Regions from separate parts of the Labrys sp. (in: a-proteobacteria) genome, predicted to be linked through region 1. Evidence: riboswitches for the same ligand, from Rfam matches in the RefSeq annotation. Region 1 holds a riboswitch; each other region holds the start of a gene.
What was found. Region 1 has a riboswitch for cobalamin ahead of metE (5-methyltetrahydropteroyltriglutamate--homocysteine S-methyltransferase). Riboswitches for the same ligand answer to the same signal wherever they lie in the genome.

Region 2: another riboswitch for cobalamin. It lies ahead of QM672_RS27410 (aromatic ring-hydroxylating oxygenase subunit alpha); the one in region 1 lies ahead of metE (5-methyltetrahydropteroyltriglutamate--homocysteine S-methyltransferase).
Region 3: another riboswitch for cobalamin. It lies ahead of bluB (5,6-dimethylbenzimidazole synthase); the one in region 1 lies ahead of metE (5-methyltetrahydropteroyltriglutamate--homocysteine S-methyltransferase).

The regions. Positions count from the first base shown of each region.
Region 1 is NZ_JASGFM010000061.1:2,975-10,214, reverse strand. It holds gene recA (recombinase RecA) at 1-680, opposite strand, end outside; gene QM672_RS30705 (NAD(P)-dependent oxidoreductase) at 996-1,913, shown strand; gene QM672_RS30700 (porin) at 1,985-3,160, opposite strand; gene QM672_RS30695 (fumarate hydratase) at 3,526-5,166, opposite strand; cobalamin riboswitch at 5,476-5,674, shown strand; gene metE (5-methyltetrahydropteroyltriglutamate--homocysteine S-methyltransferase) at 5,939-7,240, shown strand, end outside.
Region 2 is NZ_JASGFM010000043.1:50,860-58,099, reverse strand. It holds partial or broken gene QM672_RS27415 (ribonucleotide-diphosphate reductase subunit beta) at 1-477, shown strand, start outside; cobalamin riboswitch at 928-1,133, shown strand; gene QM672_RS27410 (aromatic ring-hydroxylating oxygenase subunit alpha) at 1,250-2,494, shown strand; gene QM672_RS27405 (2Fe-2S iron-sulfur cluster-binding protein) at 2,655-3,743, shown strand; gene QM672_RS27400 (hypothetical protein) at 3,745-4,050, shown strand; gene metH (methionine synthase) at 4,447-7,240, shown strand, end outside.
Region 3 is NZ_JASGFM010000001.1:281,505-288,744, forward strand. It holds gene QM672_RS01370 (ATP-binding cassette domain-containing protein) at 1-295, opposite strand, end outside; gene QM672_RS01375 (substrate-binding domain-containing protein) at 580-1,521, opposite strand; gene QM672_RS01380 (cupin domain-containing protein) at 1,659-2,279, opposite strand; cobalamin riboswitch at 2,417-2,598, shown strand; gene bluB (5,6-dimethylbenzimidazole synthase) at 2,641-3,378, shown strand; gene QM672_RS01390 (TerB family tellurite resistance protein) at 3,447-4,082, shown strand; gene QM672_RS01395 (hypothetical protein) at 4,075-5,334, opposite strand; gene QM672_RS01400 (DUF975 family protein) at 5,470-6,285, opposite strand; gene QM672_RS01405 (tetratricopeptide repeat protein) at 6,713-7,240, shown strand, end outside.

The DNA.
Region 1 (7,240 bases):
TTCAGGGCGTTGCCGCCCGTGGTGGTTTCCGGGCTGCCATACATCACGCCGATCTTCATGCGGATCTGGTTGATGAAGATGACCATCGAGTTGGAACGCCCGATCGAGGCCGTCAGCTTGCGCAGCGCCTGGCTCATCAGGCGGGCTTGCAGGCCTGGCTGCACATCACCCATCTCGCCTTCGATTTCGGCCTTGGGCGTCAGCGCCGCGACGGAGTCGATCACGATGACGTCGATCGCACCCGAGCGCACCAGCGTGTCGCAGATCTCGAGCGCCTGCTCGCCGGTATCGGGCTGCGAGATCAGCAATTCATCGAGATTGACGCCGAGCTTGCGGGCATAGACCGGATCAAGCGCATGTTCGGCGTCGATGAACGCGCAGACACCGCCCCTCTTCTGGGCCTCGGCGACGCTATGCAGCGCCAGCGTGGTCTTGCCCGAGGATTCCGGCCCGTAGATCTCGATGACCCGGCCCTTGGGCAGGCCGCCGACACCGAGCGCGATGTCGAGACCAAGAGAACCGGTGGAGATCGCCTCCACCTCCATCGTCTTGGTACCCTTGCCGAGCCGCATGATCGAGCCCTTGCCGAAGGAGCGTTCGATCTGTGATAGGGCGGCGTCGAGCGCCTTCGTCTTGTCCATGGAGCTTCCTTCGACCAAGCGCAGCTGCGTCTGACTCATATGCCCGTTTCCCTATCAAGCACGAACGGATTCGTCATCCGGACCAATCAATTTCCAACACCGGGCTGCAATCTTGTCGCAATTCGAAGCCCCGTGGCGCTATGTACCCATTTTGTTCTCGTTAACGCAAGTTCTATTTTTGTTCTCAAATTTCTTATTTAACAAAGGCTGATCACCGGGCGGCTTGCGATAAATCATCATACCATTGCACCGATCAGGCTTGCGCCCCAAGGCCCTCCCCGTCCAAACTCCTCGCCGCCAGGATGCGCCGGCAACCCGATCGGCAAATGCGGGACAGGAAACGGGACGATTGCAATGACGAATGCGCAGGAAAGCGTCGGCTTCATCGGAGTCGGCTATATGGGCCATGGCATGGCCAAGAACATCGTGGAGAAGGGCTATGCGTTGACGGTGATGGGGCATCGCAACAGAGCGCCGGTGGAGGATCTCGTGGCGCGCGGCGCAAAGGAAGCCAAGAACCCGCGCGAGATCGGCGCCGCTTCCAGCATCGTCTTTCTGTGCGTCACCGGCTCGCGGCAGGTCGAAGCACTGATACGGGGTCCCGACGGGCTCAAGGCCGGCCTGAAGCCGGGCTCCGTCGTCGTCGACTGCTCGACTTCCGATCCGAACTCGACCCTGGCGCTCGCTGCCGAACTCGCCGAAGCCGGCATCGACTATGCCGATGCCCCGCTCGGCCGCACGCCGAAGGAGGCCTGGGAAGGCACGCTCGACACCATGGTCGGCGCCAGCGACGCCCTGTTCGAGCGCCTCAAGCCGGTGATATCGACCTGGGCCGGACGCATCGTGCATATCGGCGGCACGGGCGACGGCCATCGCATGAAGCTGCTCAACAACTTCGTGTCGCTGGGCTATGCCGCCCTCTATGCGGAGGCCCTCGCCTTGTCGCAGAAGGTCGGTATCACGCCCAAGCGCTTCGACAGCGTCATTCGCGGCGGGCGCATGGATTGCGGCTTCTACCAGACCTTCTCGCGCTGGGTGCTGGAGGGCGACGAGAATGCGCATAAATTCACCATCGCCAATGCCTTCAAGGACCTGACCTATCTGGAGGCGATGGCGGACGCCGCCGGCTTGGTCAATCCGATCGGCAATGCGGTGAAGAACTCGTTCGGGGTGGCGATGGCCGCCGGCGGCACCGAGCGCTACGTGCCGATGCTCACCGACTATATCGGCCGCCTGAACGGCACCGATCTCGTCCCGGCCAACCAGAACTGACCGGACACCAGATGCGAAACGCCGCGCTCCTTCGTGAGCGCGGCGTCATGTTTCCACCTGTATAAACCAGGTCAGAAGGTACGGCGTAAGCGCACGCCGGCACCGACGGCGTCAACCGTCTTGCTGTTCAGCCCTTCCGGGTCCTTGTTCTGGTACCAGACTTCGGCGCCGGCGATGAAGCCCTTGACCACGGTGTAGTTCACCTGACCGCCAACGACATAGTAGTTGAAATTGTCGGTGATATTGGACGCGATGCGCGGTGCGTCGAAGTGCAGATAGCCGCCGAACAGGATGGCCTGCAGGTTCTTGGTCACGTTGAGACCGGCCTCGCCCTGCACGGCAAAGCCCTTGGCGCTATCGAGATCATGGATCGCGCCGTTGGTTATGTAGGCGTCCGTGCCTCCAAAGCCCAGGGTGGACGAGCCGTTCGGCTGGGAACCACCGACGCCGAGATATTTCACCGCTCCGTCCGCGTAACTCGCTTCGGCTGCGATGTAGGCGCCCTCGAGAACCGGTAGGTTGACGTTGCCGCCAACACCGATCGAATAGCCATATTTCGTACTGTAGCCGGCCGTTGCGCTGCGATTCTGATGAAGGGCGCCCATCACCTGGAAACGGCCCCACCCGTTCTTGTTGTCGTCATAGCCGATGACGCCGACGATATCGGGCATCTGGGCACCGCCCACGCCACCCGCAACCGTGACGCCGTTGACCACGACATTGTTGCCGTAGACCGAGGCATTGGCACGATGATCGCGGCCGTCTTCGATCGACAGGGTGGCGTAGGCCTTGTCGAACTGCGCCGTATAGCTGATCAGGTTGCGTCGGCCCTGCTCGCCGAAATAGGGCGCGAAGAACTCGGCCTGATAATTGGGGTCGTAGAAGGCATAGGGCGACCAGGCATAACCGGCCGTCAAGCCGCCGAACTGCAGATAGGCCTGGCGTACCTGGAAGGTGTCATGCGTAGCCGCACCCGCGTTCGACTCGGCCTGGAGTTCGAAGAAGGAGCGCAGCATGCCCCAATCGGTCTGGGTGCGCGCATCGAAGCGGATGCGGGCATTGGTCCGGAACTGCGTCTGGCTGATGTTGCGCTTGCCCGTGGCATTGCTGGGCGCTTGCGCGAACCAATAGTCGGCGCGGATCTGGCCGCTGATCTTCAGGCAGGTATCGGTACCCGGAATATAGAAGAAGCCCGGACCAAACGCCGTACATACCTTCACATATTCGACAGCCTCGCCCTTGCTCATCGGCAAGTCCGCGGCAGAAGCCGCAACAATGCTAAGAAATCCGGCGCCGGCACCGAGTAAAATTGCACGAATAGACATGGAAATACCCCGATCTCATAAGTCGACCCTTTCAAAAGGGCCTCTCTCTTCGGCAAGCCGGCAAAGCAATATTGGGCATACCGAAGAGGCGCGGTCGTTGTGCACCGCGATATCGAAGCTTTCCTCCCAGGCGAGACATTACACAATGTTAAGGTGAGTCACCGTTCTGACACAAAAGGGCTTTGTCCATGACAGTTGCGAATTCGCAACAGCACGCAAGACGTGCATGAAAAAGGCCCCTCCCTTTTCAGGAAGAGGCCTCGCCGAAAAAGTGGGGATGAGCGAACTCAACCGAGGTTGAGTTCCTTGAAGAAGTCGTTGCCCTTGTCGTCGATGACGATGAAGGCCGGGAAGTCCTCGACCTCGATGCGCCAGACCGCCTCCATGCCGAGTTCGGGATATTCGAGCACCTCGACCTTCTTGATGCAGTCCTGGGCGAGGCGCGCGGCCGGGCCGCCGATCGAGCCGAGATAGAAGCCGCCATGCTTGGCGCAGGCCTCGCGGACCTGGGCGGAGCGGTTGCCCTTGGCCAGCATCACCATCGAGCCGCCAGCCGCCTGGAACTGGTCGACATAGCTATCCATCCGGCCCGCCGTGGTGGGGCCGAAGGAGCCGGAGGCATAGCCGGCCGGCGTCTTGGCCGGGCCGGCGTAATAGACCGGGTGGTTCTTGAGGTAGTCGGGCAGCCCTCCCCCCGCTTCCAGCCGTTCGCGCAGCTTGGAATGGGCGAGGTCACGGGCCACGATGATGGGCCCCGTCAGCGACACACGCGTCTTCACCGGATGGCGCGACAGGGTCTCCAGGATATTGGACATCGGCTGGTTGAGATCGATCTTCACCACCGCTCCGCCGAGCTTGCTCTCGTCGATCTCGGGCAGGAAGCGCGCCGGATTGTGCTCGAGTTCCTCCAGGAAGACGCCGTCCCGGGTGATCTTACCCATGGCCTGGCGGTCGGCCGAGCAGGAAACCCCAAGGCCGATCGGCAAGCTGGCGCCGTGGCGAGGCAGGCGGATGACGCGGACGTCGTGGCAGAAATACTTGCCGCCGAACTGGGCGCCGACGCCGAGCGACTGGGTGAGCTTATGCACTTCCTTCTCGAGCTCGAGGTCGCGGAAGGCATGGCCGAGTTCGGAGCCCTCGGTGGGCAGGCTGTCGAGATAGCGCGCCGAGGCCAGCTTCACCGCCTTCAGCGTGAGTTCGGCGGAGGTGCCGCCGATCACCACGGCCAGATGATAGGGCGGGCAGGCCGCGGTGCCGAGCGTGAGGATCTTTTCCTTCAGGAAGGCGATCAGGCGGTCCTTGGACAGGATCGAGGGCGTGGCCTGGTAGAGGAAGGTCTTGTTGGCCGAGCCGCCGCCCTTGGCGACGAAGAGGAACTTGTAGGCCTCCTCCCCTTCCGCGGAAATGTCGATCTGCGCCGGCAGATTGGTCTTGGTGTTCTTCTCCTCGAACATCGACAGCGGCGCCAGCTGCGAATAGCGCAGGTTCTTCTTCTCATAGGCGTCGCGGATGCCTTGGGCGATGGCGCCCTCGTCCTCACCGTCAGTCCAGACCTTGCGGCCCTTCTTGGCCATCACGATCGCCGTGCCGGTATCCTGGCACATGGGCAGCACGCCGCCGGCGGCGATATTGGCATTCTTGAGGAGGTCATAGGCGACGAAGCGGTCATTGTCGGTCGCCTCGGGGTCTTCGAGGATGTTGCGCAATTGCTGGAGATGACCGGGGCGCAGCAGGTGATTGATGTCCATGAAGGCCTGCTCGGCCAAGAGCCTGAGCGCCTCGCCATCGACCTGCAGGATCTCGCTGCCGCCGAGCTTCTCGACCCGCACGCCCTCGCTGGTCAGCTTGCGATAGGGTGTCTCGTCCGCTCCCAGGGGAAACAGCGGCACATGGGGATAGCGTGAATTGGAAGCGGAATCGGCAGGCATGGAGAGGATCTCCGGATCAGAACGGGCCAAGGCGGTGCCGGGGCGCCGCCGGTTTGGCCCTGATGTAGTCGCTTTTCGCGCCGCTGCCTACGATCAATTGGAATCGTTCCATGCTGATGGCACCCTGGCCATTCGTGCTTGGCCCAACGAAGCACTCAGGCGGGCACTACCATGGACACCCGGCTTGTGGTTGCGATTGAAGCCGGCGAGGGCCGCCGCCAGGTCGCGATCCAGGGACACTCCATGAACGGATGACATCCCCACATAAACATGTCTTTATATCTCCCTTGACTTCCGAGACACCTTGTCGTTTGCTGTCGTGGTCGAGGTTCTTCCATTCTCGCAATGGAAGCTAAGAGGGAAGCCGGTGCGATGCCGGCGCTGCCCCCGCAACTGTAGACGGCGAGAGCTTGCCTCATCATGCCACTGCCTGCTTCACGCGGGTGGGAAGGCTGGCAGGTTCGGTGAGCCGTGAGCCAGGAGACCTGCCCCGACGAACGTAAACGTCCTCGGGCGGGGTGTCCCGGTGGTTGCATGACAGAGCCGGTGTCCCTGGCCGCGTCAGGCGCTCCCGTACGGCCTTTGCCCCCAGTTCTCATGGGGTCTGCCGATGTTCAAGCTTCAAACTGCCATCATGCGTTACGATGCCGTCGATCCGGCTGTCCGACGACGAATGTGTTGCGGCGTGCCCTGACCGCACGCCGCTCCTCCGCCTCGACCCATTCACTCATCGCGAACCGGGACCGCCAGAGGTCACCGGCCGGAGACACGCATGTCCATTCCCATTTCGACGCTCGGCACGCCACGCATCGGCCCACGCCGCGAACTCAAGACGGCCCTGGAGGCCTTCTGGGCCGGAAAGCAGGACGAAACCGCCCTGCTCTCGACGGCAGCCCAGCTGCGCGCCAGCAACTGGGCCCGGCAGAGCCTCCTCGGCGTCACCCATATCCCCTCCAACGACTTTTCGCTCTACGACCAGGTTCTCGACATGAGTGCGACGGCCGGCGTCATTCCCCGCCACTATGGCTGGGAAGGCGGCCCCGTTCCGCTTTCGACCTATTTCGCCATGGCGCGCGGCAGCCAGGGCCGTAACGATCGCGGCCATGACGATCGCGACCATGCGGGCTGCAGCCACGGCGGCCATGGCGGCGGTGTCCCCGCCCTCGAGATGACCAAATGGTTCGACACCAACTATCACTACATGGTCCCCGAATTCCGTCGCGGCCAGGCCTTCGAACTGGCCTCGGCCAAGCCCATCGACGAATTCAGGGAGGCCGCAGCGCTCGGCTTCCATACCCATCCCGTGCTGATCGGGCCGGTGACCTATCTGCTGCTCGGCAAGAGCAAGGATACGGATCTCGATCCTCTCGCCCTTTTGCCAGGGCTCCTGCCCGTCTATGCCGAGATCCTGCGCAGGCTTGCCGCTGAGGGCGCGGACTGGGTGCAGTTCGACGAGCCCTGCCTGGTACTCGATCTCGACGAAAGGACGCGAAAGGCGCTGCGCCACGCCTATGACGTTCTCACCGGCGCCGTCTCCGATCTGAAGATCATGATCGCGACCTATTTCGGCGGCCTCGGCGACAATCTCGAACTGGCACTCGGCCTGCCCAGCGCAGGCCTGCATCTCGATCTCGTCAGGGCGCCCGCGCAGTTGCGACAGGCGGTCGAACGGGCACCGGCGGACAAGGTGCTGTCGCTGGGCGTGATCGACGGGCGCAATGTCTGGCGGAGCGACCTGACCGCCCTGCTGGATCGCATCGAGCCGGAGGTCGCGGCCCTCGGCACCCACCGCGTCGTCCTCGCCCCGAGCTGTTCCCTGCTCCACGTTCCCTACGATATCGAGGCCGAGAGCGCGTTCGATCCCGAACTCCGCAGCTGGCTGGCCTTCGCCGTCCAGAAGATCGGCGAGCTGAAAACCTTGTCGACAGCCCTGGTCGACGGGCGGCGGGCCGTCGCTGATGAGCTCGCCCAATCGGACGCAACAGCTGCGGCCCGCCGCGTATCCGCCCGTATACACGATACTGGCGTCGCCGCCCGAATGGCCGAGCTCACACCGGCCATGGGCGAGCGGCAA
Region 2 (7,240 bases), on a different contig from region 1:
ATCTTCGAGGGCATGTGGTTCTATACCGGCTTTGCCCAGATCCTCTCGCTCGGCCGGCGCAACAAGATGGTGGGGATCGCCGAGCAGTATCAATACATCCTGCGCGACGAGAGCATCCATCTCAATTTCGGCATCGACGTGATCAACCAGATCAGACATGAGAACCCGCATCTGTGGACGCTGACCTTCCAGGCCGATCTGCAGCGGATGATCCGCGAGGCCGCCGAGCTGGAAGCCGCCTATGGCCGGGATACCATGCCGCGCGGCTTTCTCGGCCTCAACGCGGTGTCGTGCGAACAATATATGCGTTTCATCGCCAACAGGCGCTGCGCCCAGCTCGGCCTCATGCCGGTATTTCCTGATGTCGAGAACCCCTTCCCCTGGATGAGCGAGGCGATGGACCTGAAGAAGGAGAAGAACTTCTTCGAGACGCGCGTCATCGAATATCAGAACGGCGGTGCGCTGAGCTGGGATTGATGGCGGGCATTCAAGGAGCAGGCCATTGGGCAGGAATTGCATTCCCTTGTCGTCGGGCGCGCGCTGCCCCTCACCTTACCTCTCCCCGTAAGAACGGGGCGAGGGGGCGCACGCGTAGCGAATAGTCTTCAAAACTCTCATCTCGCTCTGCCGGTGGGCGAGATGACGGGTTTTCGGCATTAAACTCGACGCCGGAGTCTCCTCGCCCCGTTCTTACGGGGAGAGGTAAGGTGAGGGGCAGCGCTACCGAGAATAATTTCATTCGCGCTTAAGCACCGCGCAAATACCTCGAAAAGAGCGTGATTGGTTGCTTTGTCGTTCCCCGCCGCGCGGGGGATGATGGACATTCGGTGTCCCCTTCCCGACCTGCCTCTCCAAGCCCTCGACAACAATGTCCTGAACACACCATCATCCGTCGCATCGTCTCTAGTCGGCGCGCCGACTCGATGTATTCTAATCCTCATTCGAGGTGCCGGTCCGCTCCCAAGGCGGCCCGGAGAATTGGGAAGCCGGTCCAAATCCGGCGCTGCCCCCGCAACGGTAGAGGAGAAGATCGCGGCAGGTGCCACTGGGTCGGGAAGACCTGGGAAGGCGTCGCGATCGGGCCGGAAGGCCGCTCCTGAGCCCGGAAACCAGCCCCGATGAAAACCGACGGACGCGGTGGGCGTTCCGGAAGGAGGTTCGGCTGTGCCTTTTCACCGGCGCAGACCGCCGGGCCGCTTTCCCCTCCCGCCGTCAAGTCAACGCATTGGTTGTCACGCGGGATTTTGACATGACTGCGCATCAGGACATGCTGAGCCGTCTCCGGACCCATCAGCCGGGCACGACGCTCGAGGGCAAATTCTACACCGACCCGGAATTCTTCCGGCTGGATATGGAGAACATCTGGTATCGCGAATGGCTGTTCGCGGGCCATGACTGCGAGCTCGGCAAGCCGGGCAGCTATTTCACCCTCCAGGTCGGCGATTATCCGGTGATCGTGCTGCGCTCCGGCGACGGTGCCATTCGCGCCTTTCACAATTCCTGCCGGCACCGGGGATCACGGCTCTGCGCCGCGACAAGCGGCAGCGTCGCCAAGCTGGTCTGCCCCTATCATCAGTGGACCTACGAACTCGACGGCCGCCTGTTGTTCGCCCGCGACATGGGACCCGGCTTCGATGCCGCGCAATATGGGCTGAAGCCCGTGCATTGCGAGAGCGTGGCCGGCTATGTCTGGATCTGCCTTGCCAAGGAGGCACCCGATTTCGAGACCTTCCGCGCCGGCGCCATGCCCTATCTGGCACCGCATGGCCTGAAGAACACCAAGGTGGCCTTCGAGAGCACCATCGTCGAGAAGGGCAATTGGAAGCTGGTCTGGGAGAACAACCGCGAGTGCTACCACTGCGCGGGCAATCATCCCGAGCTCTGCCGCACCTTCCCCGAGGCCCCGACGGTGACAGGCGTGCAGGGCGCCGACAAGGATCCGCTCATCGGCCAGCATTGGCGGCGTTGCGAGGAAGCCGGCCTGCCCAGCACCTTCAGCATTTCCGATGACGGCCAGTTCCGCATGGCGCGCATGCCGCTGCTGCGCAATGCCGCCAGCTATACGATGTCCGGCAAGCCGGCCGTGCAGCGCCCCCTCAGCCCGACGATCGAGGAAGGCAATATCGGCGCCCTCCTGCTCTTTCACTATCCCACCACCTGGAACCACGTGCTGGGCGACCATGCCGTCAGCTTCCGCGTGCTCCCGATCGGGCCGAAGGAAACCCAAGTCACCACCAAATGGCTGGTGCACAAGGATGCGGTCGAGGGGGTCGACTACGACCTCGATGAACTCACCCATGTCTGGCAGATGACCAACGACCAGGATCGCCAGATCGTCGAGGAGAACCAGCTCGGCGTCTCCTCGCCCGTCTACACACCCGGCCCCTACGCCCCCGAACACGAGGGCGGCGTGATGCAGTTCGTCGAATGGTATCGCAACGCCATGGAAGCGGCGCTGGGTAATGACGGCGTCCGCCTGCGCAGCGTGGCCTGAGGCCCTTTCACCCTCCCCTGGAGGGGGAGGGTCGGACGAAGTCCGGGGTGGGGTGAGAAACACAGCAGCCGACGAAAACACCCCACCCCGACGCTTCGCGTCGCCCCTCCCGCTCCAGGGGAGGGTGTTAGCAAAACCGATATATACAGGGGTAGACACCATGCCGACGCCCTCCGCAGCCCTGGCGAAATTCAGGCATATCGACGAAACGCCGCCCTGGAACGATCAGAGCCAGGCACTCGAATGCGTTTCGATCATCCATGAGGGCCGCGATGTCGCGACCTTCACCTTCCGCGCCGCCGAACAGGGCTGGTTCCGCTACGAGCCCGGCCAGTTCATCACGCTGGAGATCCCCGCCGAGGCCGGGCCGGTGCTGCGCACCTATACGCTGTCGTCGAGCCCTTCCCGCCCGCTTTCGATCAGCGTCACCGCCAAGGCGCAGGCCTCCAGCATCGGCACGCGCTGGATGCTTGATAACCTCAAACCCGGCACGCGCTTGAAGGCCTACGGCCCGCTCGGACAGTTCAGCTTCTCTCGTCATCCGGCCGAAAAATACCTCTTCATCTCGGCCGGCTCGGGCATCACGCCGATGATGTCGATGACCCGTTTTGCCGAAGACCACGGCGGCGCCACCGATATCGCTTTCGTCAACTGCGCACGCCGGCCGGGCGAGATCATCTTCCGCCAGGAACTGGAACGCATGGCCGGACGCATGCAGCGCCTCCGCCTCGCCTGGATCGTGGAAGAGACCGAGGCCCATGAAGCCTGGACCGGCTTCCAGGGTCGGCTCAACGCCCCGGCCCTACGCCTGATCGCACCGGATTTCCGCGAGCGCGAAGTATTCTGCTGCGGCCCCGCACCCTTCATGGCAGCGGTCAAGGACATGCTCGAAGCCAATGGCTACGACATGCGCCGCTATCATGAAGAGAGCTTTCAGCCAGCCGAAACGCCAATGGAGGAAGTCGGTGCGGACGAGGCCCTTGCCGGCGAAGCCAGCGTGGCCTTCACCAAATCCGGCATCGAGGTGCCGGCCTCCAGCCGCGACACCATTCTCCAACTCGCCCGTGGCGCCGGCCTCAACATTCCGACCGGCTGCACCATGGGGCTCTGCGGCACCTGCAAGGTGCAATGCCTGTCGGGAGAGACCGCGATGACCCATCAGGGCGGCATTCGCGAGGAGGAAATCGCCGCCGGCCTGGTGCTGGCTTGCTGCACCAGGCCGCTCGGCCGCGTCGAGATCGAGGCCTGAGATGACGATCGCCGCGCAGAACACCGTCGATGTCGACGCCGCCATCGTGCACTCCATCCTGCGGGCCACACGGGCTGATGGCCCCGTCATGCCCGAGGAGCGGGCCCGTACCCTCCTGCTGGCCTGGATCCTCAGCCGTGAAGACGGCGCGGACCTGGCCAGGGAAGCCGCCGATTTGAAAGTCCTGCTGCACGAGGCCTCGACATCGGACAATCCGCTGCTGCCGCATCTGAGCAGCCTGCTCGACGAGGTGCGCGATCATGCCGGCCGGCGACGGGGTCGGCGGCGTTTGCGGGTGGATGCCTGAAGAAGCGGACGAGACGTCCACGGTCCCAGCCGAGGCGTTTCCCGCATGATGCCGGACATTATAGCGCTTGCTTTATGCTAGATAGAAGAGGTGCTGTCATTCCCGGCGCCGCCGCAGGCGGTGGGAAGGGAATCCAGGGCCGAGGCATGTCGCTCACAGCCCCTGGATCCCCTTCCCTCGCTTCGCTCGCCGGGGATGACAGGCCCGTCTTTCTAACCGGGTACGACACCAGCATTGTCTGCACCAGAGCCGTGGACTCCTGTCTGACCTTCCTATCCATCCCGCAATCCCAGACAGAAAACCGACGCTTCCAGGACAGTTCACCTTGACCTCGCCTTTCTCGGCGCTATCATATAAGGATATCTTGATATCGTAATTCCGTTATAGGAGCTCGTTATGAGCGCTCCGGTCGAAGCCCTGTTCGCCGCGCCTGCCCAGACCGATCGGGGCGCGGAGATCCTTGCCGCCCTTACCGCCGCCGCGCGGGAGCGCATCCTGATCCTCGATGGCGCCATGGGCACGCAGATCCAGGGGCTCGGCTTCGAGGAGGACCATTTCCGGGGCGAGCGCTTCGTCGGCTGTGACTGCCACCTCAAGGGCAACAACGACCTCCTCACCCTCACCCAGCCTGCGGCGATCGAAGCGATCCACTACGCCTATGCCATGGCCGGGGCCGACATATTGGAGACGAACACCTTCTCCTCCACCTCGATCGCCCAGGCCGATTACGGCATGCAGGAGGCGGTCTACGACCTCAACCGCGACGGTGCGCGCCTTGCCCGCCGTGCCGCGATCAAGGCGCAGCAGCAGGACGGGCGCCGGCGCTTCGTCGCCGGAGCGCTCGGCCCGACCAACCGCACCGCCTCGATCTCGCCCGACGTCAACAATCCCGGCTATCGCGCCATCAGCTTCGACGATCTCCGCATCGCCTATGCCGAGCAGATCCGCGGCCTCATCGACGGCGGTGCCGACATCATCCTGATCGAAACCATTTTCGACACGCTCAACGCCAAGGCGGCGATCTTCGCCTGCGAGGAAGTGTTCGGCGAAAAGGATGTGCGCCTGCCCGTGATGATCTCGGGTACCATCACGGATCTCTCGGGCCGTACCCTCAGCGGGCAGACGCCGACGGCGTTCTGGCATTCGGTGCGGCATGCCCGCCCCTTCACGATCGGCCTCAACTGCGCGCTCGGTGCCAATGCGATGCGGGCGCATCTCGACGAGATCTCCACCGTCGCCGAAACTTTCGTCTGCGCCTATCCCAATGCCGGCCTGCCCAACGAGTTCGGCCAGTATGACGAGAGCCCGGAAGCGATGGCGGCGCAGATCGAGGGGTTTGCCCGCGACGGCCTGGTCAACATCGTCGGCGGCTGCTGCGGCTCGACGCCGGAGCATATCCGCGCCATTGCCGAGGCCGTGGGTCGCCACAAGCCGCGCGCCATTCCCGAAGCTGAGCCCAGGATGAAGCTGTCGGGCCTGGAACCCTTCACGCTCGACACCACCATCCCCTTCGTGAATGTCGGCGAGCGCACCAACGTCACCGGCTCCGCCAAGTTCCGCAAGCTCATCACCGCCGGCGACTACGCCACCGCCCTCGATATCGCCCGCGACCAGGTGGCCAATGGCGCCCAGGTCATCGACATCAACATGGACGAAGGCCTGATCGATTCCGAAAAGGCCATGGTCGAATTCCTCAACCTGATCGCGGCCGAACCGGACATCGCCCGCGTGCCGGTGATGATCGATTCCTCGAAATTCTCGATCATCGAGGCCGGCCTGAAATGCGTCCAGGGCAAGCCACTGGTCAATTCGATCTCCATGAAGGAAGGCGAGGAAGCCTTCCTTCATCACGCCCGCCTGGTGCGTGCCTATGGCGCGGCCGTGGTGGTGATGGCCTTCGACGAACAGGGACAGGCCGATACGCTGGAACGCAAGGTCCAGATCTGCACCAGGGCCTACAAGCTGCTGACGCAGGAAGCCGGTTTCCCGCCCGAGGACATCGTCTTCGATCCCAACATCTTCGCCGTCGCCACCGGCATCGAGGAGCATAACGGCTATGGTGTCGCCTTCATCGAGGCGACGCGGCAGATCAGGGAAACCCTGCCCCACGCCCATATTTCGGGCGGCGTCTCCAATCTCTCCTTCTCCTTCCGCGGCAACGAACCCGTGCGCGAAGCCATGCACGCCGTGTTCCTCTACCATGCCATCCAGGCCGGCATGGATATGGGCATCGTCAATGCCGGCCAGCTTGCCGTCTATGAATCCATCGATGCGGAGTTGCGCGAGGCCTGCGAGGACGTGGTGCTCAATCGCCTGGACGACGCGACGGAGCGCCTGCTGGCGCTAGCCGAACGCTTCCGTGGCGCAGGCCCGAAGGAGGCCAAGGTCCAGGATCTCGCCTGGCGGAGCTGGTCGGTGGAAAAGCGCCTCGAACATGCCCTCGTCAACGGCATCACCGACTATATCAACGAGGACACCGAGGAAGCCCGGCTGGCGGCAGAGCGCCCGCTGCACGTCATCGAAGGCCCGCTGATGGCCGGCATGAACGTGGTGGGCGACCTGTTCGGCTCGGGCAAGATGTTCCTGCCCCAGGTGGTCAAGTCGGCCCGCGTGATGAAGCAGGCCGTGGCAGTGCTGCTGCCCTATATGGAAGCGGAGAAGGCGGCCAATGGCGGGCAGGTCCGCCAGAGCGCCGGCAAGGTGCTGATGGCCACCGTGAAGGGCGACGTGCACGACATCGGCAAGAACATCGTCGGCGTCGTGCTCGCCTGCAACAATTACGAGATCATCGATCTCGGCGTGATGGTCCCTTCTGCCAAGATCCTCGAAGTCGCGCGCCAGGAGAAGGTCGACATCATCGGCCTCTCCGGCCTGATCACGCCCTCGCTCGATGAAATGGTGCATGTCGCCGCGGAGATGGAGCGCGAGGGCTTCGACATTCCCTTGCTGATCGGGGGAGCCACCACCAGCCGCGTCCACACCGCCGTGAAGGTGCATCCGCGCTATGACCGTGGCCAGGCCGTCTATGTGACGGATGCGAGCCGAGCCGTCGGTGTGGTCTCCAGCCTGCTCTCGCCGACGATCAAGCCAGGCTATGTCGAGACCGTCCAGGCCGAATATGCCAAGGTCGCGGCCGCCCATGCCCGCAGCGAGGCCGACAAACTGCGCCTGCCGCTCGCCAAGGCCAGGG
Region 3 (7,240 bases), on a different contig from region 1:
CGCTGTCGCACAGCGACAGGTCCTGATAGACCATCTCCACCCGCGCGGCGCGGGCATCGGCGGGGGAGGCGAAGGACTGCACCTTGCCGTCGATCTCGATCGTGCCGGAATCGGGGATCACGGCGCCCGAGAGCACCTTGCTCAGGGTCGATTTGCCGGCACCGTTGTCGCCGACCAGTCCCAGCACCTCGCCGGGCCTGAGCATCAGCGATACGTCGTCCAGGGTCTGGATCGTGTTGTATCGCTTGGAGATACCGGTCATCTTGACGCGGTAGGGTTCGCCACTGTCCATCATGGTTCCGCCTGGCAATGAAAAGTCCGTCCCGAGGCTTCGGAAATGAGACTTCACAAATCTCGAAAGCTCGTGCTGCCCCTCACCTTACCTCTCCCCGTAAGAACGGGGCGAGGGCGCGCAAGCGTTGTGATCGATTCTTGAGCCCTGTCATCTCGCCCAACGGTTGGGCGAGATGAGATCTTTTCGGTATGAAATGCGCGATCGAAGTCCCCTCGCCCCGTTCTTACGGGGAGAGGTAAGGTGAGGGGCAGCGCGACCTTAATCAGGAAATCGCCGTCGGCCCGTTACTTGAACATGCCCCGGAACTTGTCGACGTTCTCCTTGGTGACGATCGTCACGGGAACGTTGATGATCGGCTCGATCTTCTCGCCCTTCTTGAGCTTGGTCAGGGCTTCCACCGCAGCCTTGCCTTCACCGGCCGGGTCCTGCTGGATCACGCCGGTCACCCAGCCCTGGTCGATGCCTTCGATGGCCTGCTTGGTCAGGTCCCAGCCGAAGACCTTGACGCCGTCGGTGCGCCCCTGGCTGGTCACGGCGGAGACGGTGCCGAGCAGGGCGGGCTCGCCGGTGGCGTAGAGCGTGGTCATGTCGGGGTTGGCCGTCATCAGGTTCTCGGCGGCACTCAGCGCCACGTCCTGCACGTTCTGGCCGTCGACGGTGTCGAGGAAGGTGACCTTGAGGCCGCTCGCCGTCACCGCCTTCTTGAAGCCGTCCAGCCGCTGGTTCTGGATATAGGAATTGAGGGCGCCGACCACGCCGATCTTGGCGGTGCCATTCAGCTTGGCCTTGACGTAGTCGGCATAGAACTTGCCGATGTCCTCGCCCGCCTTGAGATTGTCGACGCCGACGAAGGAGACATTGTCGCCGTCGGGAATCTGGGCATCGATGGCGATGACGGGGATGCCGGCCTTCTTGGCGGCGGTGATGGCGGGCTTCACGCCATTGACGTCGATGGCGATCAGGATGATGCCGTCGACCTTCTGGGTGATGTAGTTCTCGATCGCGTCGTTCTGGGCGCTTGGAACATTGTTGGCGTTGAAGATGACGAGCTTGGCGCCGGCCGCCTTGGCGGCGGCTTCAGCGCCTTCGTTGATCTGGTTGAAGAACAGGGCCTGCTGGTTGATGGTGACCAGGGCGAAAGTGTCGGCCGAAGCGGACACCGATCCGAGGGACAGCGCCAGGGCTGCCGCCGCCGCGCAGCCGGCGAGATATTTTGAAAGCCGCATTTCAATTCCCTTCATGGATGGCCCGTGCCGGGCTCATTCTCAGTTCTGACATCCGCATCATTCAAGAGACTTGAATTCATGTCAAGTTACTTGAATGGCGGTTTCGGGGATTCTTGAAACGCCGACGGCGTAAAGCCTCAGAAGGTGGCGGGCGTGTTGACCCAGAAGATGCTGGCGCGCTCGGTTCCGGTGTTGCGATACCAGTGCGGCAGTTCCGACTTGAACACGAAGGTATCGCCGGCGGAGAGCTTGAAGGTGCGCTCGCCGACCATCAGCTCCACGGTTCCGGCCAGCACATAGCCGACTTCCTCGCCCTGGTGCTGGATCGGCCCGGCGCTCTCGCCGCCGGCCTCGATATGGTGGATGTTGCACTGGAGAAGGTGGCCGGGCGAATAGGGGATCACCCGTTCCAGCGAAATGCCTTCGCCGCGCCGGAGCGGGTCCAGCGAGATCAGCGGGCGCGTGCCGGCGCGAAAGACGATGCCCTCTTCGCTATCCGATTCCTCGAACATCCAGCCGATATTGGTGCCGAGCACCTCGACGAGGCGATGCAGCATGGGCAGGGAAGGGGAAGCCTTGCCGTTCTCGATCTTGGACAACAGGCTTTCCGAGCAGTCCGCGGCCGTGGCCAGGGCCTTTAGCGTCAGCCCCCTTGTCTGCCGGGCCAGGCGAAGGCGGGTGCCGAGCCGCACGGGATTGGCCTGTTCCAGGGGATCGGGCTGATCGCCGGCGCGCCGTTTGAGATCGATTTTGTTCATTTCGCGATTGCCAGGATGCGTCATTGCCCGAAAGCCTAGCCGACGATTCTAGGCCACAAGCCTGCACCCTGTCCACTTCGCCGCTGGCAGCTCGGCATCGGCGCCCCAAACGGCTGGGCAGCCGGCACCTGCCATGCTACACCCGCAAGACCTTCGGTGCCCGCTTGCGGGAGAATCGGGAACGCGGTTTGAAGCCGCGACGTGCCCAACGCTGTAAGGGGGACTATCCGGGCAGGTTTCAGGCCACTCGTTCTGCGGGGAAGGCGTCCGGATGGGTGGATCCCGAGTCAGAAGACCGGCCGGAGGCGATAGATCGGCGTGCGCGGACGGCGCGGCGATTGCCATCGCAAGGGGAATGACGATGGACCCATCCAACGAGGCGCTCGCGCCCTCGGGGCCGTTTTCGCCGGCCGAACGTGAAGCCGTCTATCGCGCTATCTTCACCCGGCGGGACGTTCGCAGCCAGTTCAGCCCGCAGCCTGTGCCGGATGATGTCCTCGCCCGCATCCTCACGGCCGGGCATCACGCGCCCTCGGTCGGCTTCATGCAGCCCTGGAGTTTTCTCGTGCTGCGCTGCCCCGAAACCCGGCGCAAGGTGCAGGCTCTGTTCGAGGAAGCCAATGCCGAGGCCGTGGCAATGTTCCCGCCTGAAAAGCAGGCGCAATATCGCGCGCTGAAGCTGGAAGGCATCATCGATGCCCCGGTCAATCTGTGCATCACCTGCGATCCCGACCGCGCCGGCCCGGTGGTGCTTGGCCGCACCCATGACATGGCGATGGACCGCTATTCCACCGTCTGCGCGGTGCAGAATATCTGGCTGGCTGCACGGGCCGAGGGGGTCGGGGTCGGCTGGGTCAGTATCGTCGATCCGGCGCGCCTGCGTGAGGCGCTGGGCATTCCCGCGCGGGTGGTGCCGGTCGCCTATCTGTGCCTGGGCTATGTGCACGAAGCCTATGCCCGGCCCGAACTGGAGGTGAAGGGCTGGCGCCAGCGCCTGCCGCCGGAGGCTGTGCTGAGCTTCGACGGCTGGGACGGCCGGCAGCCCGGCCATCCCTTGCTCGCCGCCATGCGGGCCGCTATGGGAGATGCAGCTTCATAGAGCAAAGCACAAAATGCTTTGGGGTGGCCGGCGCAGATATGCGCCGTCCCGATCGGATGATACGGGCGATGGATTTCCTGCGTAAGAATGCGATCTGGATCATTGCTCTGCTGATCACCAGCCTGGTCCTGCTGGAGGGGCCGAGGGCGATCCTGATCGGAGCGTTCGTGGCCGCCGTCGTCGGCCTGTTCTGGCTGTTGCGCGGCAAGGCCCGCAAGCCGGCGGCAGCACGCCGGCTCGAGGCCGTCCCGAAGGTGGTTCCCCTCCCGCTCGACCGGGGTGCCGACACGGTCCGGCCTCAGGCGCTGGAGCGTGTCTCGCTCAAGGCCATCGATGATCCCAGGCTCGCTGCCGTCGTCCTGATGATCCAGCTCGTCCGCACCAATGGGTTGCTGACCCGGGCCGAACGGGACACCATCCTCGCCCTGATGAGCGACCCGCTCGGGATCGGCGACCGCGAGCGTATCTATGAGCAGGCCTTGCAATTGACGGATCGCGGCCGGGTGTTCACGCCGGTTGCCGAGGAATTGGTGCCGCTTTTCCGCGCCCGCCTGTCTTTGCCCGAGCGCCAGCAGCTCATCGACATGCTGACCGAGGTCGCCAATGCCTATGGTGAGGCCAGCGATTTGCAGCGCGAGGCGATCGTTCGCCTGAAGCGGCACCTGCTCGCGCCGGATGCCGCAGCCGGGCGCTCGCTCAATTGAAATAGAAGGCGTAGCTCGCGACGTCGCCGCCGAAGATGCGCGTGGCCTGTCCCCAGGCCTCGGCGTCCATCACCTTGCCATTGTCGAGGTAGGGCAGGGCCCCCGGGCCGGTGATCCACAGCACCAGGTCGAAGTTGCCGGGCTGCTCGAACACCCTGGCGAGATTGATGCCCTTGGCAAAGCGCCAATGCGGCATCAAAAGCTTGCCGTCCAGCACCTCGTCGACCTGCCCGAGCAGCGCGAGCCACGAGTCGATGCGCTCCTGCGTCACTTCGAGGGAGGGGAGCACGCCGCTCTTCTGCCGTGGGCCGGGAAGCCATTCGTGGTCGTCGTCGGTTTCCTTGGCGATCAGTCCCCAGGTCTCACGATTGAGCCGGATCACCGTCTTGAAATGGCCGCGCACTTCCAGCCACATCGCCTTGTCGGCCACCGGCCAGTCTATGGTGTGCACCAGGCTGATCAGGTCGGCGATGGCATCGGTATCGCGCTTGCTGGTGCCGAACAGGGTCATGCCCAGTCCGTCGTCACCATCGACGCCATTGGCCTTGGCAAGGCCGCTGACGGCGCGCGGAAACAGGCTGCCGAAGCCGGCGTCCCAGCTGCGCGACATGTCGTGTGACAAGAGGGTCTTGGTCAGGGCCATCAGGAAGTTGCAATAGCCGCGCAGCCATTTGGCGTCGGCCGTGTCGAAGGCGACGATGAAGGGTTTGGGCTTGCCGGCATCGTCGAGGCCCGAGATCGCTGCGCCGATATGGTCGCGTTCGTCGATGGTGCCGTCGCCGTTCCAGTCGAAATGGGTGACGGAGAGATCGACCGTCAGCTTGGCCTCGACATCGCCGACTTCAGCCAGGGTCTGGTCCGCCCTTTCGAGATCGGCCAGGAACGTGGCGAGGATGCCGCGAAAATCCTGATAGGTGATCGGCTGCGGCTCGGGATTGGTGCTGAAAACGGTCCCGGACAGGCCGAGCAGGCGCATGGCCGGTATTTCGGTGGCGAAGCCATATTTGTAGAGGGCCTGCGACAGATGTTCGAGCGCGCGGGCGGTGCGTACCATGCCGAGGCCGAGCCTAGCGTCGGCATTGCCGCTGGCCTTGGTGGCGAGGGCCAGCATCTGTTCGTCCGCCTCGCTGATGCGGCCCTTGCCGAGATAGCTCTGGAACAGGGCCGAGGCCGTATTGTCGGCCTTGGCCGGCACGAAAGAGACCGCCACCGTCATCGCGGCGGCCATGGCCCATGTCAGCAGATAGCGCATCGTCATTCCCGTGCAGGCGCGGCATTCACCGGGAATCGGATGGAGCCTGCCTGAAAGATCGTTGGATAGGGCAGAGGCCGCGAACGCCGCAACGGCTTTGCGGCGCCGGGGATAGAGCTTTTTCAGTACGGGGCCTCAGTCGAACACATCAGCCACGCTGCCGGTCAAATCGACGCCATCCTTGAGCACCCGCAGGCGATAGGCGGCAATGGAATAGACCCCGATCAGCCAGGCATACATCAGCGGCAGGACGAGCAGCATCATGATCAAGGCGGCAATGCCGCCGCTGGGCCCGAATATCCGCGCCAGAACATTCACGATCAGGAGGTAGGCGAACCAGATCACCCAGGTCAGCAGCATCATGCCGAACAGAGGCCAGCGATATCCCGCGCTGAGATAGCGGCTGCGGCCAAGCGCGCGGATCGGTCCGATATCCTCGTTGATGCAGATGACGAAGGAAAGCAGATAGGGAAAGACCAGATAGAGGGCGAAAATACCGGCGATCAGCATGGCGACGATGACGAAGCCGGGCGGGGCGCCAATGCCGAAGAAGACCAGTCCGAGCAAAGCGGCAACCAGGTAAAGCGCGATATAGGCCAGCAAATAGATCAGCAGCAGGCCAAGGGCTGGCAAGAATCGCCTGGCACCGGCGATGCAGGCCGCCATCACGGGCTTGGCCGGATCCACGTGGCGATCATGGATCAGACGGATCAATGCACAATAAAAAGCGAGCGACAGGAAACAGGCCGCGAGGAGCAGGAGGTAGAATATTCCGATGCTTCTTGCGATAGCCGACTCGACGGCGAGCTGGTCACCATACAAGGCGGACCAGAAGAACGAGCCAAGCAAGCCGAAGAATATGGCGAAGACTGCCAGCTGCAGCAGGAGAGACCAGCCGTAGTTTCGCAGGCTGACGCCAAAGGCATCGGAGATGATCTGCCCGATGCCCAAGGGACTGCTTCCTGGATGTTCGGATGATGGCGAGGCGACTGACATGAGAGCTCCCCTTGCTCATGATCAACACAATCGGATCTTCGATCCGGCCGGCACGATTGAAAGGTCAAGGCTTCAACAGAAATGGCTGTCCTTTTCGGCAAGTAGAGTGCAATGACGCACGCTATCCTAGCGGCCTCGATTCAGAAACGGAGTCCCGTGCGTCACACCTGATACTGCGGGGAAAACCGATCTGTGTCGTCATGGCAAGACGCGCTCCAACGTTTGCGCCTGTCTGCTCCAACGCCTTGTTTGGCTGTGCCTTTGCGTTTCTCAGGGAATCCACCAGATCGCAAAACGCCTTGATGCGGGCCTGGATTGACCTTTGTAGCCCGATCCGCCACAAGGTCCGGCAATTCCTCCCGCCCCATCCGGACAACGCAGCATGGCCGCCGAAGCAAAGTTGAAGAAAGCCGTCGAGCATCATCGCGCAGGCCGGCTCGATGCCGCCGAGGCCGCTTATCGCGAGATCCTGGCCGGTCGCGCCGGGGACTTCAACGCCCTGAACCTGCTCGGTACGCTCCTGCTGCAGCGGGGCGCCAATGACGAGGCCGAGAAGGTGCTTCGCCGGGCAGTCGAGGTCAATCCCGGCAGCGCCGACGCTCAGATGCGGCTGGGGCTCGCCAATCGTGGCCTCGGCAATGAGTCGCGTGCGGAATATTGCTTCCGCTCCTCCCTGAAGCTCGACCCCAAGGCGGCCGATACCCATTATAACTACGGTAATTTGCTGGCTTCGCTCGAGCGCGGTGACGAGGCGCTGCAGGCCTATCTGACCTGCCTGAAGCTCGAGCCGAACCATGTCGAGGCCCATATCGGCCTGGGCGACCTCCTCCTGCACAACCAACGGGCCGAGCCGGCCGCTGCCCATTACCAGCAGGCCGTGGCCTTGAGGCCCTCCTCGCCGGAGGCCCTT